3 regions of the Emergencia sp. genome follow, and region 3 is predicted to be linked to each of the others. Evidence: riboswitches for the same ligand, from Rfam matches in the RefSeq annotation. Region 3 holds a riboswitch; each other region holds the start of a gene.

Region 1 (4,204 bases), on a different contig from region 3:
ACTCTTCATCGCCCTCTTTGCGGGGATGCTCACCGGCTGGTTTTTGGCCTCACTGATTGACGGAAAATACCGAAAAACGATGTTAGCGCTGACGATTTTTGCCACCATTGCCGTATCAGCCAGCGATCAAATTTATGGGGCCGCGGCTGTGATGGCTTTATTTATCGCTGTACCCAGCAGCATCATCACCAGGTTGTGGTGCATCGGTGAAGAACGGTTTTGCCAGCAGTCGGCTACGGGGGCAGACCTGAAACTAGAAGCCATTAAGCGGGATTTGATGAAAAAGCGGGAGGTCTTTCTCAGTCTGAGCAAGCTGTACAGTGCGGGGATGGATAATAAGCAGATTGTCTCTTACCAATTTGACGGCATGGCCAGGACGGTCAGCGAGCTGATGACGGATTTAGACGGTCGAGGAGCATCATCAGCTGAAAAAAACGCGCCTCAGATTTTGGTGGGCAGTGCATCTTATGCTTTCGAGGCGGTGTCAGGGGACAGTTGTCTTTCTTTCTCCTTCGGTAAAAATAAACAGGCTCTGATTATCAGTGATGGTATGGGGAAGGGCAGTCGGGCGGCCACAGAAAGCAAGCTGGTGGTTACGACGCTTTCCAAGCTGCTGGCGGCAGGCTTTGATGTGGACATCGCCATGAAAACAGTCAATGCGATTCTGATGACGGGAAACAGCGCGGAGATGTTCGCTACAGTGGATTTAGCCATTATAGATAAGGTGACCGGCAGAGCGCAGATTTTTAAGATGGGCGCTGCATCCACCTTTGTAAAACATAATGGCAGTGTATCTATGTTGAAACGGCCTGCGCCGCCGGTGGGGATTGTCGACGGACTGAAGCTGGAATACATCGACGTGAGACTGAAGCGGGGTGACCTGCTGATTATGGTCTCGGATGGTGTTACTGACTGCGACCGCCGCGACCCGGACGGCCTCTGGCTGAGAGAACGTCTGACAGAACTTGGCAGCCGCGACCCGGATACGGTGGCGGAATTAATCGTCAACAAAGCGGCGGAAAAATATGGAATTAGGGAACGGGACGATCTGACCGTCATGGTGGCAGCTATTTAAGCTGCCGCTTTTTTCTTGTCCAATGTTGCTGAGTTTGGTAAAGGACAGTTTACCGTGGTCTTTCTTCTTGTTTACCTTGACAAGAACGTAAATGTCGTAGTAGAATAAAATTACAATTGAATGTAGGAAGGTCCCCGAACAGGGGTTAAAAGAGAAGCAAGTGAGAGACTTGCACGGTCACGCCGCTGTGAAGACGTAGCCACATCTCAACAATGTCACTGGGAAACTGGGAAGGCGCAGATGTGAGTGTTTGATGTCTAAGTCAGAAGAACTACCTGAATACAGCCAATTTGCACAAGGTTACGAACGATGGCCGGGTGTGAACACGCATGGAAACCCAGAAGCAGTGTCATTGCTGATGGATTCCAGCGAGACGCCTGTCTGTTTCGGACAAGCGTTTTTTTAATGGTCCTGCCCCAATTTTCACAGAAAATTGAAGGGAAGTCCTTATTCTTTAACGCGCCAGCCTGTGGCTGGCTAAGCGTTAGTCGTAAAATGCGTGAATTTTTGTTTATTCATGAAAGGAGAAAAAATGACAAAAAGGCAAAAACTGACTTTATCAATTGTTTCAGCGCTCTCTGTTGCATTCGGACTCGTGCCGACGGCAAGTGCGATGCACATTATGGAGGGTTATTTACCAGCGACGCACTCTCTGGTATGGGGGATTATCTGTGTTCCCTTTGTGGTATGGGGGTTTATTTCCATCAAGAAAACCCTCAGTGAAAATAGAAAAGCAATTACTGTTCTGGCCATGGCTGGAGCATTCATATTCGTTATATCGTCACTGAAGATTCCCTCTGTTACAGGAAGCTGTTCTCACATGACGGGAACGGGTCTCGGCGCGATTTTGTTCGGACCTGCTTCTGTCAGCATCCTGGGAATTATCGTATTGTTATTCCAGGCGATTCTGCTCGCCCACGGTGGTTTGACTACATTGGGAGCAAATACTTTTTCCATGGCCATTGCAGGACCATTCGTTTCCTTTGGCGTGTATAAGCTCTGTGAGAAGTTAAAGGTCAACAAGATGGTTTCTGTATTTTTAGCGGCAATGATCGGTGACATCTTTACATATTGTGTAACAAGCATTCAGCTTGCTGTCGCTTATCCGTCCGAAGTAGGTGGTGTCATGGCTTCTGCCGTGAAGTTCCTGGGCGTGTTTGCCCCGACACAGCTGCCACTGGCAATCGTTGAAGGAATTTTGACCGTGGTCATCGTCATCGGCTTGGAATCTTTTGCAAAACCTGAGCTGAGATCCATCGGATTCATAAAGGAGGGCAGATAATCATGGAGAAGAAGACTAAGAGCAGAAAAGGACTGGTCATCGTCCTGCTGGTTATCGCCATACTCATCGCTGTCATCCCTTTTTTTGCACTGAAGGGCGCGGAATTCGGCGGTTCTGACGATGCAGGAAGCCAGATGGTGGCGGAAATTCAGGGCAGTGAATATACGCCTTGGTTCGAACCGATTTTGGAACAGTATCTAGGGGGAGAAATTCCCGGTGAAATTGAAAGTCTGATATTCTGTCTGCAGACAGGTATCGGCGTGGGGATTGTGGCCTTTATCATGGGCCGTTTCTACGAGAGACATAAATGGAAAAAGGATGAAGAGGTAGAAAACAGTGATAGTCATTGATAAGCTCTGCTACTTATCAAAAATCAGATATGTTAACCCAGCTGAAAAGTTTGCCTTCGCGGTGCTGACTCTCATATTCTGTATTGTCAGTCGTTCCATCGTGATGGGACTTTTCATCATGGTTCTTAACAGCTTTCTGACCATAAAAATCGGCGGAATCTCAGCCAGGAGGTACGGCAATCTCATGCTGGTACCTCTGGCTTTTCTGCTTCTCAGTACGGCCGCCATTATCGTCAACGTATCAAAGCATCCTCTGGACGCCTTTGCCCTGCAGATTGGCAGTTGGTTCCTGACCGGCAGCTGGGATTCTGTCTTACACGGTCTTCAGCTGATTGTGACAGCCTTAGCGGCAGTTTCCTGCCTCTATTTCCTGTCGCTGAATACGACCATGACGGACATTCTGTCTGTCTTGCGAAAGATGCACTGCCCGGCTCTGCTTTTGGAACTGATGCTCTTGATTTACCGATACATCTTTGTCCTGCTGGATGTAGCTTACTACATTTCCACATCCCAGAATGCCAGGTTGGGACACAAGGATCTTCGTACATCGATCAAATCTTTCGGCGGCATGGTGCAGGCTCTTTTCATCCGAGCCATGAAACGCTCAAGAAACCTCTACGATGCTATGGAGGCAAGGTGCTACAGTGGAGAAATCAAAGTGCTGGAGGAAAATCACGACGTCAGCAAGAGAAACATCATAATGATTGCAGTATTTGAACTCGTTCTTTTAGGGTTCACCGTATTTATAAAATTGCAAGGATAGGAGTTCTGATGAAAGATATCATCATCAAAGCAGAGGAGTTATACTTTTCCTACGACGACGAAAAGAGCTATTCTCTCAACGGTATGAGTTTGGAAATTGAGAGAGGGAAAAAGGTAGCCTTTATGGGGGCTAACGGAGCAGGGAAATCCACTTTTTTTCTATGTCTCAACGGCATTCACAGGCCTGCCGGCGGAACCCTGTATATTGATGGAGAAGCTGTTGATTACAGTAAGAAGGGCCTTTTGAACCTGAGGAGCAAAGTAGGCATCGTCTTTCAGGACCCGGACAATCAGCTCTTTTCTGCATCAGTATTTCAGGAAATCTCTTTTGGTGCTTTGAACGTCGGCATGAGTGAAATGGACGCCAAGGAGGCGGTGGAACAGGTGATTGAGACCCTGGAAATTACGCCTTTTATGGAGAAACCGACCCATTCTCTCTCCGGCGGTCAGAAAAAGCAAGTGTCCATTGCAGACGTCCTGGTCATGAATCCAGAAGTGATCATTCTGGACGAACCGGCTTCCTCTTTGGATCCAAAGCATACGGTCATTGTCAACAAAATAGTAGACATGTTGGTTGACCAGGGTATTACCGTGCTGATGTCCACCCACAATGTAGACTATGCTTTAGAGTGGGCAGAAGAAATCGTTCTGATTCACGATGGAAAGACACTGATGCAGGGAGCGCCTGTAGATGTGTTCTCAAATAGTGAGGTCTTGGAAAAGACCAATCTGAAG
Region 2 (4,204 bases), on a different contig from region 3:
CACTGCCCAGGAATCCTCCGACCAAAATCAACGCCATTTTGTTGATGCCATTCTCTTCTGCGGCTTTTGCGATGTTTTCAACCGTCGTTCTCACGACCTTTTCGTCCGGCCAAGTCGCCTTGTACACAATCGCTGCCGGAGAATCCGGCGCATAACCGCCTTCGATCAATCGCGCAGACAACTCTGCCAGCATGGTGGATGTAAGAAATACAACCATCGTAGCGCCGTGAGAAGCCAATTTTGAAATTTCCTCTTTTTCGGGAACCGGTGTTCTTCCTGCCATTCTGGTCAAAATCACTGTCTGGCTTACGTTTGGCAGTGTATATTCTGCGTTCAGGGCGGCCGCTGCACCTATAAAGGAACTGACCCCCGGCACGGATACGTACTCCAGAGATTCTCTGTCCAAAATATCCATCTGTTCTCTGATAGCTCCGTAAATACAAGGGTCGCCTGTGTGAAGTCTGACAACATCTTTTTCTTTATTTTTCTTCATCACTTCGATGACCTCTTCTAATGTCATCTTTGCACTATTGAAAATCTGACAGCCTTCTTTGGCATAATCCAGCAGTGCCGGATTCACCAGTGAGCCCGCGTAGATGATAACGTCAGCTTTTTTAAGTAGTTCTGCTCCCCTCACAGTAATTAAATCTGCTGCACCAGGACCTGCTCCGATAAAATATATCATTGTTTATTTCTCCTTCTGTCTATCTTCTGAGGGAATAACGATTAAAGAAAAATAGCTGGACTGTTCTTTCAGCTCGCTCAAATCTTTGTAAACTCTTTCATTTTCCATGGTGGCGCATTCCACCATCATGGCGTTCTGCCTGATCAGGTCATCTCTCAGTGCCATGATTTTCTTACCAGATTTCATCAAAACTCTAGTTCCTTCAAGTTCTTCCGCCTGATGGCCTTTATAAGTCGCAGGCACGATATGCAGCATTTCATCTCTTTCACAGAGAGAAGTATTCAAGCTGGCTGCCGCACCGCAAAAGGAGGGAATGCCTGGAATGATGGCTGTATCAAATCCCTGATTTGTCAGTCTTCTGTGTACGTACATCACGGTACTGTAAATGGCAGGATCGCCCAATGTCAGGAAGGAAACGGTCTTGCCTTCTAACAGCAAGGCTCCGATTTCTTCTGCCGATTGGTCGTGGTATTGATCCAGCCGTTCCTTGTCCTTGATCATAGGCATATCACACTCTAAAAGGGTTTTGCCTTCTATATATGCCCCTGCAATTTTCAGAGCGATATTCTCTGAAGCGCCGCTTTTCGGCACTGCGATGACGTCGCTGTTCTTCATCGTGTTGATTGCCTTCAAGGTAATCAATTCCGGGTCTCCCGGTCCTACACCTACTGCAAAAAATTTACCTTTCATTTATATGTACCTTTCCGTCATCATATCAGCCCCAGGGCTTTTGATGATATGACTTCTATCTGTTGTAAACATGATTGTCTCAATCTCTGCCTGTCCTTTGAGCCGGAAGCGCAGATGGTAGAGCACCTTCTCTAAAATTCTATTCTTCACTTCCGCATAATAGGACTTGTCTTTGATCAAATCGAAGGCTTCGTCTGTGGTGACGCACTTCATAATCTGTTCTACGGTCTTCGCATCAGCACCGCAGATAGCGCTGTGAACGCCGATCACCTCCATTCTGCAGTCAGCATAAGCGGAATGGGTATTCATGACGCCCGCGGCAATTTTGATCAGTTTTCCGGTGTGCCCAACAAAGAGTATTTTCTTGAAACCCTTGTATTTGATGTAATCCAAAGCTTCACCAATGTAATTAGACACAGGCACCGCCCTTTCGATGTCCAGACCCAGATAATCCCGGCAAAAGTCCCTGCCGTAATTGCCAGGGGAGATGAGAATGTTTTCGGGGTCCTCCTCATATTGTTTGTCAATAACTGCTTTGATGGTGTCCACGAGCGCTTTCTCACTCATAGGGTCTACGATTCCAGTCGTCCCGAGAATGGAAATTCCCCCTACGATTCCCAGGCGGGGATTATAAGTTTTCTCCGCGATATCCTTTCCTTCCGGCACAGAAATGGTAATCTCTGCGCCGCAGTCTGTGCCGTAACGCTGCAAAATGCGCCGGGCATTTTCGATCATCATCCTTCTTGGCACCGGATTGATAGCTGGCTCTCCGACTGCACATTGCAGCCCCTTAGCCGTAACCAGACCCACGCCTTCGCCGCCTTTGACACAGATATCCCCCTCTGTGAGACGAACCTTGGCAAAGATCTTAGCCCCATGGGTCGCATCAGGATCGTCGCCGCCGTCTTTGGTGACCGAACAGCTGACCTGGTCAGGTTCGGCAGCTATATCTCCAATCTCAAAGGATGCTTTTTCTCCCGAAGGCAACGTAATGTCTGCTCGTGCCACTTTGCTGCCAAATAGCAGCATTTCCAGCGCCGCCGCTGAAGCGGCCGTCGCACAGCTTCCCGTGGTATATCCAAATCTCAGTCTTTTTCCATTCTTAACCGTAAATTTTTCCATATACTTCCTTACCAAAAACAAGAACCCGAATCTCCAGGACTCGGGTTCTTAATATCTTCTAAAATAAATTCTCCAATATTAACCTAAAACTCATATCCTGTGACTTTTATGGCCAAATATTGGGATGTCTTCCGACTTTGATCTCAGGCGTCTCACATGCACCTTCCCAAGGGGACCCCTCAGTGGCTGGCTTTCGCCTCGCATGAAACTCAATCATTACGGCAGCAGGACTGTTCAGGTTTTTCACCTGATTCCATATTACGACTTGTTCTGTCAACCAATATTTCTATTCAATTTCACTTCAACAGATAAAATTATATTATATTAAATTGACCGTGTCAACAGATTGGGGAGAAACTTTCATCGGCTTCTTGAGGATTTTCATTGTTTTTGTTAATTCAAAATCAATCTCGTCTCCTGATAGACTATCAATTGATAGTATTCAAGGAAAAAAACTGCTTTTTTCAAAGCAGTTTCAGCAGTTTCTCGTACACCCACGTCATCATCCACGGCTCACTGACGAATTTGTCGAGTTCATCACAAGGTATCCATCTGACACCGCTGTTTTCATCGGCTTTCACAAAGAGGTCTTGGCCCTCGTCCGCTTCCAAAAGATAGGTCAAGTTCATGTGCAGGTGCGAAGCAACGTAACTTCCTCGTTTGATATGCCCGTCCACGGTAATGATTTCTAAAGAACATGGTCTTTCTTTGACTGGCCGTACTGATGTGATGCCCGTCTCCTCGCAAGCCTCTCTGATAGCCACCTGCAGCAGATCCGCTTCTCCGTCAGCATGGCCTCCAGTCCAGGCCCAACTGTCGTAAATATTGTGGTATGCCATCAAAACTTTATCTCTCCTCCTATTGACAATCCACGATGATGCAGTAAAATGGGCGATCTGGTTGTCGCGAGTCAGACAATCCGCATTTGCAGTTAAGAATTGCAACATGATTTTCCGATCGCATGTTTCCTGTTCGCAGGTCGGTCTATAGTTTTCTACAATATGTTTCAGATTTTTCATATCCGCTGCCATCACTTTCTAAGTCTGCCTTCCAGGCTGAAGGTCTTCCCTTCCGTAATTTCTACGTCGATCAAATTACCGATCATGTCCTTTGTCCCTTCAAAATTGACTAATTTGAATCCGTCGGTCCTGCCCGAGAGGGTCTTGCTGTTGGTTTTGCTCGCTCCCTCCACGAGGACTCTTTCAATCCTTCCAGTATACTGGGCATTTTTCTCTGCGCTGATGGAATTGATCAGGTCTACCAGCCGATTAAACCGCTCATGCTTTACGTCTTCTGCCACCTGCTCCTCATATTTTTCTGCTGGAGTTCCCTTTCTAATGGAGTACAGGAAGGTAAAAGCAGAATCGTATCTCACCTTTCGAACCAAATCCAGGGTCTCCTCAAAATCCTCCTCAGTCTCGCCCGGAAACCCCACGATGATATCTGTAGACATGGTAATACCAGGCACAGCTGCTTTCAGCTTTGCCACCAGTTCCAGATACGCGTCTTTTGTATATTTCCTGTTCATTCTCTTTAGAATACGACTGCTGCCAGACTGTACCGGCAGGTGAATATTCTTACAGAGTTTATCGCAGTCCACAAAAGCTTGAATCAGCTTGTCCGATAAATCCTTAGGATGAGAAGTCATAAAGCGGATGCGCTCAAGCCCGTCTATCTCATTGAGGCGATAGAGCAAATCCGCAAAAT
Region 3 (4,204 bases):
TACTATCAGCGCTCTGTCTACGGCAGTTTTTACTTCGCTTCTGTTCATATAGCCCGCTAAAGCCTGGATGGCCATACCGGTTATATCACTGTCAGGCGTTTTTCCATCGAGAGAAAATCCGCCGCCTTCAATTTCCTGATTCAGAATTTCTTTTATCAATAAATCTCTTGTAGTCTGTACTTCCACACTTTTAACGGTCGGAATCTCATACATATCACTGTCTAACGCAATCAAAGCCCAAATCGGTCCGTTGATGCCCTGCCATTTTACATTCTCAAAGTCTGCCAGCTTTTTCAGCAGATTGTAGCCGCCCACATTCTTCGGGTCTTTGCCGATAGCGGTTACCGCTAAGCACACTCTGGAATACTCTGTATATTTTCTCTTGTCCAGTACGCCTTTACACTTTTTTACTTCTTTGACTAAATTATTATAATAAGTTTCATATGTAGAATCTGTAACAGCCGCGCCGCCTCTGGCCAGTCCGATGATATACCATTCATCACCATATCCGGGCTGTGACAGCTTTTTTATCATATAGCTCTCTGTTTTACTCATAGCCGTCTTATAAGACGTTCCTGCGCCTTCTGTGCCCCATGATAAGCATGTCATAGACGACATGACCAAACAGAGGACAACGAGAAGCGATAAAATTTTTCTCTTCATTCTTTCCTACCTCTTCTTTCTATCTTGCTTTCGCACTAACTGTTTGAGACCATTTCGTATAAACAGTTTTTTTGTCTACCGTTCTATAGCCTCTCACTTTGTAGTAGTAACGTGTTCCCTTTTTTAAGCTGCTTTTGTTTGTATATTTTCTTGCAGCGGTTTTACCAATGCTTCTATATACGCCGTCTTTTTTGGCAGATCTATAAATCTGATATCCCTCTGTCTTGTAACCTGCTGTTTTCTTCCAGGTCAGCACTACCTTTCCTTTAGACACCTTTGTCTTTAAATCGGTTATCCTCGTTGCTTTCACACCGGCAGCCACTTTGCTGTCCACAGATATTTTGCAAATCGGTGCAATCAGCGGAGCATCCACATTGACGGCGGGGTTGCCTTCTGTATTCCAATCCGTTACAGTTGTCGATACGGTTCCTCTTGCAGAAAGATAATAGGTTTTTCCTGCCTGAAAGGTATCTTTATCTAGTTGAATAACCACTTTACCGTCTTGATCGGTCACGATCCCGTCCAATTCCTGAAATCCATCTTTTGTCACAATTCCCACTTCTGCATTTGGGATGGCCTGCGGATCTGCATTCTGTGTCATCCCCATAAACCCTTGCAGTGACAGTGTAACGGAGTCTCCTGTGATCCCCGTGATAGCTGTCTTGCCAAAATAGGAGAAGTAGTCGGAGTAATGCTTATCATCTGCATTGACTGAGGCAATGATTCTGTCGCCATTTTTTACAGGTTCAGATTTCACACCGCTTGTGATGGATAGGTTATTGATAAAAAACAAAGTGTTGCTGGTTTCGATCCCCCAAAGTTTGGAAACAAACTGGTCACAGATATATCCGCCCGGTTTGTACTCCTTATGAAAAGCTTCCATGACAGCATCGATGGTCGTCATCCCGTCAGCCGTCTTTACCTTCACTGGAACCTCTGCCATAACCTTACCGTCAGCCACTGCAATGTCTCCTTTTACGCTTATAGTAACGTAAATTGTTGCTGTTTTTTCGGCAGCCCCATATACGTCCTCCCTATTGATACCTACAAGGTTCATGCAAGTAAACAGTATCATGCCGATGAGTATTGCTGATGTAATGTGTCTCATCAGTTGGTTTGTTTTCATTCTCTTCCTCCTTAAGCAGCCCAAAGATTAAAAAAAGCTGTGGTGTTCCACAGCCCGTATTTACTGACATTAAAAAAAGCTCCCACCGGGTTCCGCGCCAGTAGAAGGTTCGCTCTATGCAGGTCTCCTGGCTTACGGGTCAACGTTCGTTGTTATCCTTCCCGATAATGATATCAGTGGATGGCACAGCCTTAACAAGAACTCTCCGTTTACAGTGGCGGGACCGCGCAGGACTTATACCTGCTTCCCTCTTAGCTTCCCTTTACGGGAAGAACATAGAACACGAAGTATTCAATTTATTCTATTATATTTCAAAAAATACTGTCTGTCAATCTAACGATATTTAGATTTTCTGGTACTCTTTACAAAGCTCCTCTTATAACACAAACCTATCGCAGAAGTTCCTTTACTGCTGTTGTGCCTCAAATTACAAGAACCCGGGGCGCACCCGGGTTCCATATTCTTATCTGCTATTTTGCTGTTCTGATTGCTTTACTTGACCATTTGGTGTAAACCTTGTCACCTGCAATGGTCCTGTATCCCCTCACCTTATAGTAATACCTGCTTCCTTTTTTCAGGCCTTTGGTATTCTTGTAAGCAGTTTTTTTGGTCTTGAAGAAGGCCTTCGTGCCATATCCGCTGTTTTTCTTAGTGGCCCTGAACACTTCGTAGCCGTCCACCTTGTAGCCCTTGGACTTGATCCAGGTTACTCTGATGTAGCCCTTTCCGGCTTTGGATTTTGCCTTCAAAGTAGTCTTCCTGACCCCGGCCTTCAGTCTGGCGTTCTTCTCTGCATCGGTGTCCTCACCTTGCTCCTTGACGGCTGCGTCTATCGCCGTTTCCTCTGCAACAGCAAATGTAGAGAGATGAGAGATCTCTGCCTGGTAATAAGCCTTGCCGTCCCTGGTCACTACTTTTCCAGACAGCTTTTCCAGTTTACCGTCATTGCCGATGACGACCGCTGCAACGGCCTTGTCCTTCAGCTGATCAGGTACTGGCAGAAGCAGCTTCAGCTTATTTCCGCCAAAGCTTCTGATTTCTTTGCCGTCCGAAAGAAGGGTTACTTCTGTGACGGCTGCCGACTCACCCAGAAGGACTTTCTGTTCATCCGTCGTCATCTTCTTTTCAAAGACAATGATAACGGTCGATCCGGTTGCTGCCTTTGCAATCTCCGTCATAGTCTTTCTGTCCAGATTCATCTCTCCTGCCGGTGTAATAATATTTAAAGATGCATCTGTCTTTTCTGCCATATCTGAAAGAGATGCTTTCGGCAGTTCCAGAGAAATCTTATCTGCTTTGTCTGCTCCATTCACGCTTAATTTTATGACACTGGCTTCGTTCTTCACCGCCTCTTCAATCAGCTTGTTCATCTCAGTGCTATTGACAGCAGCAGAAGCCTCGCCGTCTTTCACTGTTGGTGTCACATCCTGTGAAATCTCCGTCTCTTTATCTCCCCAATTTCCGGCATCCGGATCCTGGGTATAGTCTCCCGTATAATACAGCTCAATTTTATCGCCGTCCTTCAGATAACAGCTTCCCATATATACATCAGGCAATTTGCCGTTGACCTTATAGAGCCAGCCGCTGTTAACAGAATCTGTATCGGAGAGTGTCGCTCCAGAAGGATCCGTAATAGAAGCCACATAGCTTCCTACTCCAGTATAGGTATAATGATTCTCAGACATGGCAGTCTTTACAACATCCCAGACGGTCGTCGTATCAGCATCAAGACCACCTACGGTATAGGAAGACATATTTTTAAAGCCTTTCACGCCTTTACCATCTATGGAGACGGAGGCTTTGATCTCTAATGGCGGATTGGGATTGTCTGTTCCAGTGCTGCCTTTAACAGAAACCATTGTAGAAACCGGCTGTTTGTAGAATTGCTGGAACTGCTGGTACTGAGACGCTTTTGATGTATCCTTGTACTTTTCCCAATACTTGCCGAACTCATTGTGGGTCAGTACACTGTCTATCTTTACCTTCGTGTTGTACTCCGGCTGTATTACTTTCAGCGTTTCATATTCAATTACCCGCGGCTTGCTAGTGCGGAATTCTCTCCAGGTCTCATTGAGAAATGGGTCATAGCCCGGGAGGTCGTCTACTTCAATGCCGCCAAAAGTCAGGTTGATAGCCCCTCGGACATATTCAAAAGAGCCGTCTTCATTTTGCAGAATTTCTACAAATGGATTCAAATCTTCCGTGATTTCATCTTTAGAAACGTTCTCACCTTTGATGCCTTGCCAATAAGCACTTTCTTCCAATGCTGCCTTCATAAATGTGGCACCGTCTTCCAGTTCCTTTTCCGTCAAAGGTTTTACGGTCAGATAAAAAGTCTTCTTTGCATATACGTCTTTTTCATTTTTATACTTATGAATTGTAATCGTATACGGCACTTTCACTTCTTTCTGTCCC

What was found. A riboswitch is a leader RNA that binds a small molecule or an ion and turns the genes downstream of it on or off. The one in region 3 is predicted to bind cobalamin.
Region 1: another riboswitch for cobalamin. It lies ahead of ACMQ5W_RS08380 (energy-coupling factor ABC transporter permease); the one in region 3 lies ahead of ACMQ5W_RS14185 (hypothetical protein).
Region 2: another riboswitch for cobalamin. It lies ahead of cbiD (cobalt-precorrin-5B (C(1))-methyltransferase CbiD); the one in region 3 lies ahead of ACMQ5W_RS14185 (hypothetical protein).

Annotation. Positions count from the first base shown of each region.
Region 1 is NZ_DBFWLQ010000009.1:17,820-22,023, forward strand. It holds gene ACMQ5W_RS08375 (SpoIIE family protein phosphatase) at 1-1,075, shown strand, start outside; cobalamin riboswitch at 1,187-1,369, shown strand; gene ACMQ5W_RS08380 (energy-coupling factor ABC transporter permease) at 1,608-2,357, shown strand; gene ACMQ5W_RS08385 (energy-coupling factor ABC transporter substrate-binding protein) at 2,360-2,707, shown strand; gene cbiQ (cobalt ECF transporter T component CbiQ) at 2,694-3,470, shown strand; gene ACMQ5W_RS08395 (energy-coupling factor ABC transporter ATP-binding protein) at 3,479-4,204, shown strand, end outside.
Region 2 is NZ_DBFWLQ010000024.1:168,815-173,018, reverse strand. It holds gene cobM (precorrin-4 C(11)-methyltransferase) at 1-685, opposite strand, end outside; gene cobI (precorrin-2 C(20)-methyltransferase) at 689-1,375, opposite strand; gene cbiD (cobalt-precorrin-5B (C(1))-methyltransferase CbiD) at 1,376-2,497, opposite strand; cobalamin riboswitch at 2,601-2,794, opposite strand; gene ACMQ5W_RS15895 (NUDIX hydrolase) at 2,962-3,516, opposite strand; gene miaB (tRNA (N6-isopentenyl adenosine(37)-C2)-methylthiotransferase MiaB) at 3,528-4,204, opposite strand, start outside.
Region 3 is NZ_DBFWLQ010000021.1:18,350-22,553, reverse strand. It holds gene ACMQ5W_RS14190 (fibronectin type III domain-containing protein) at 1-663, opposite strand, end outside; gene ACMQ5W_RS14185 (hypothetical protein) at 683-1,789, opposite strand; cobalamin riboswitch at 1,889-2,083, opposite strand; gene ACMQ5W_RS14180 (DUF4430 domain-containing protein) at 2,260-4,204, opposite strand, start outside.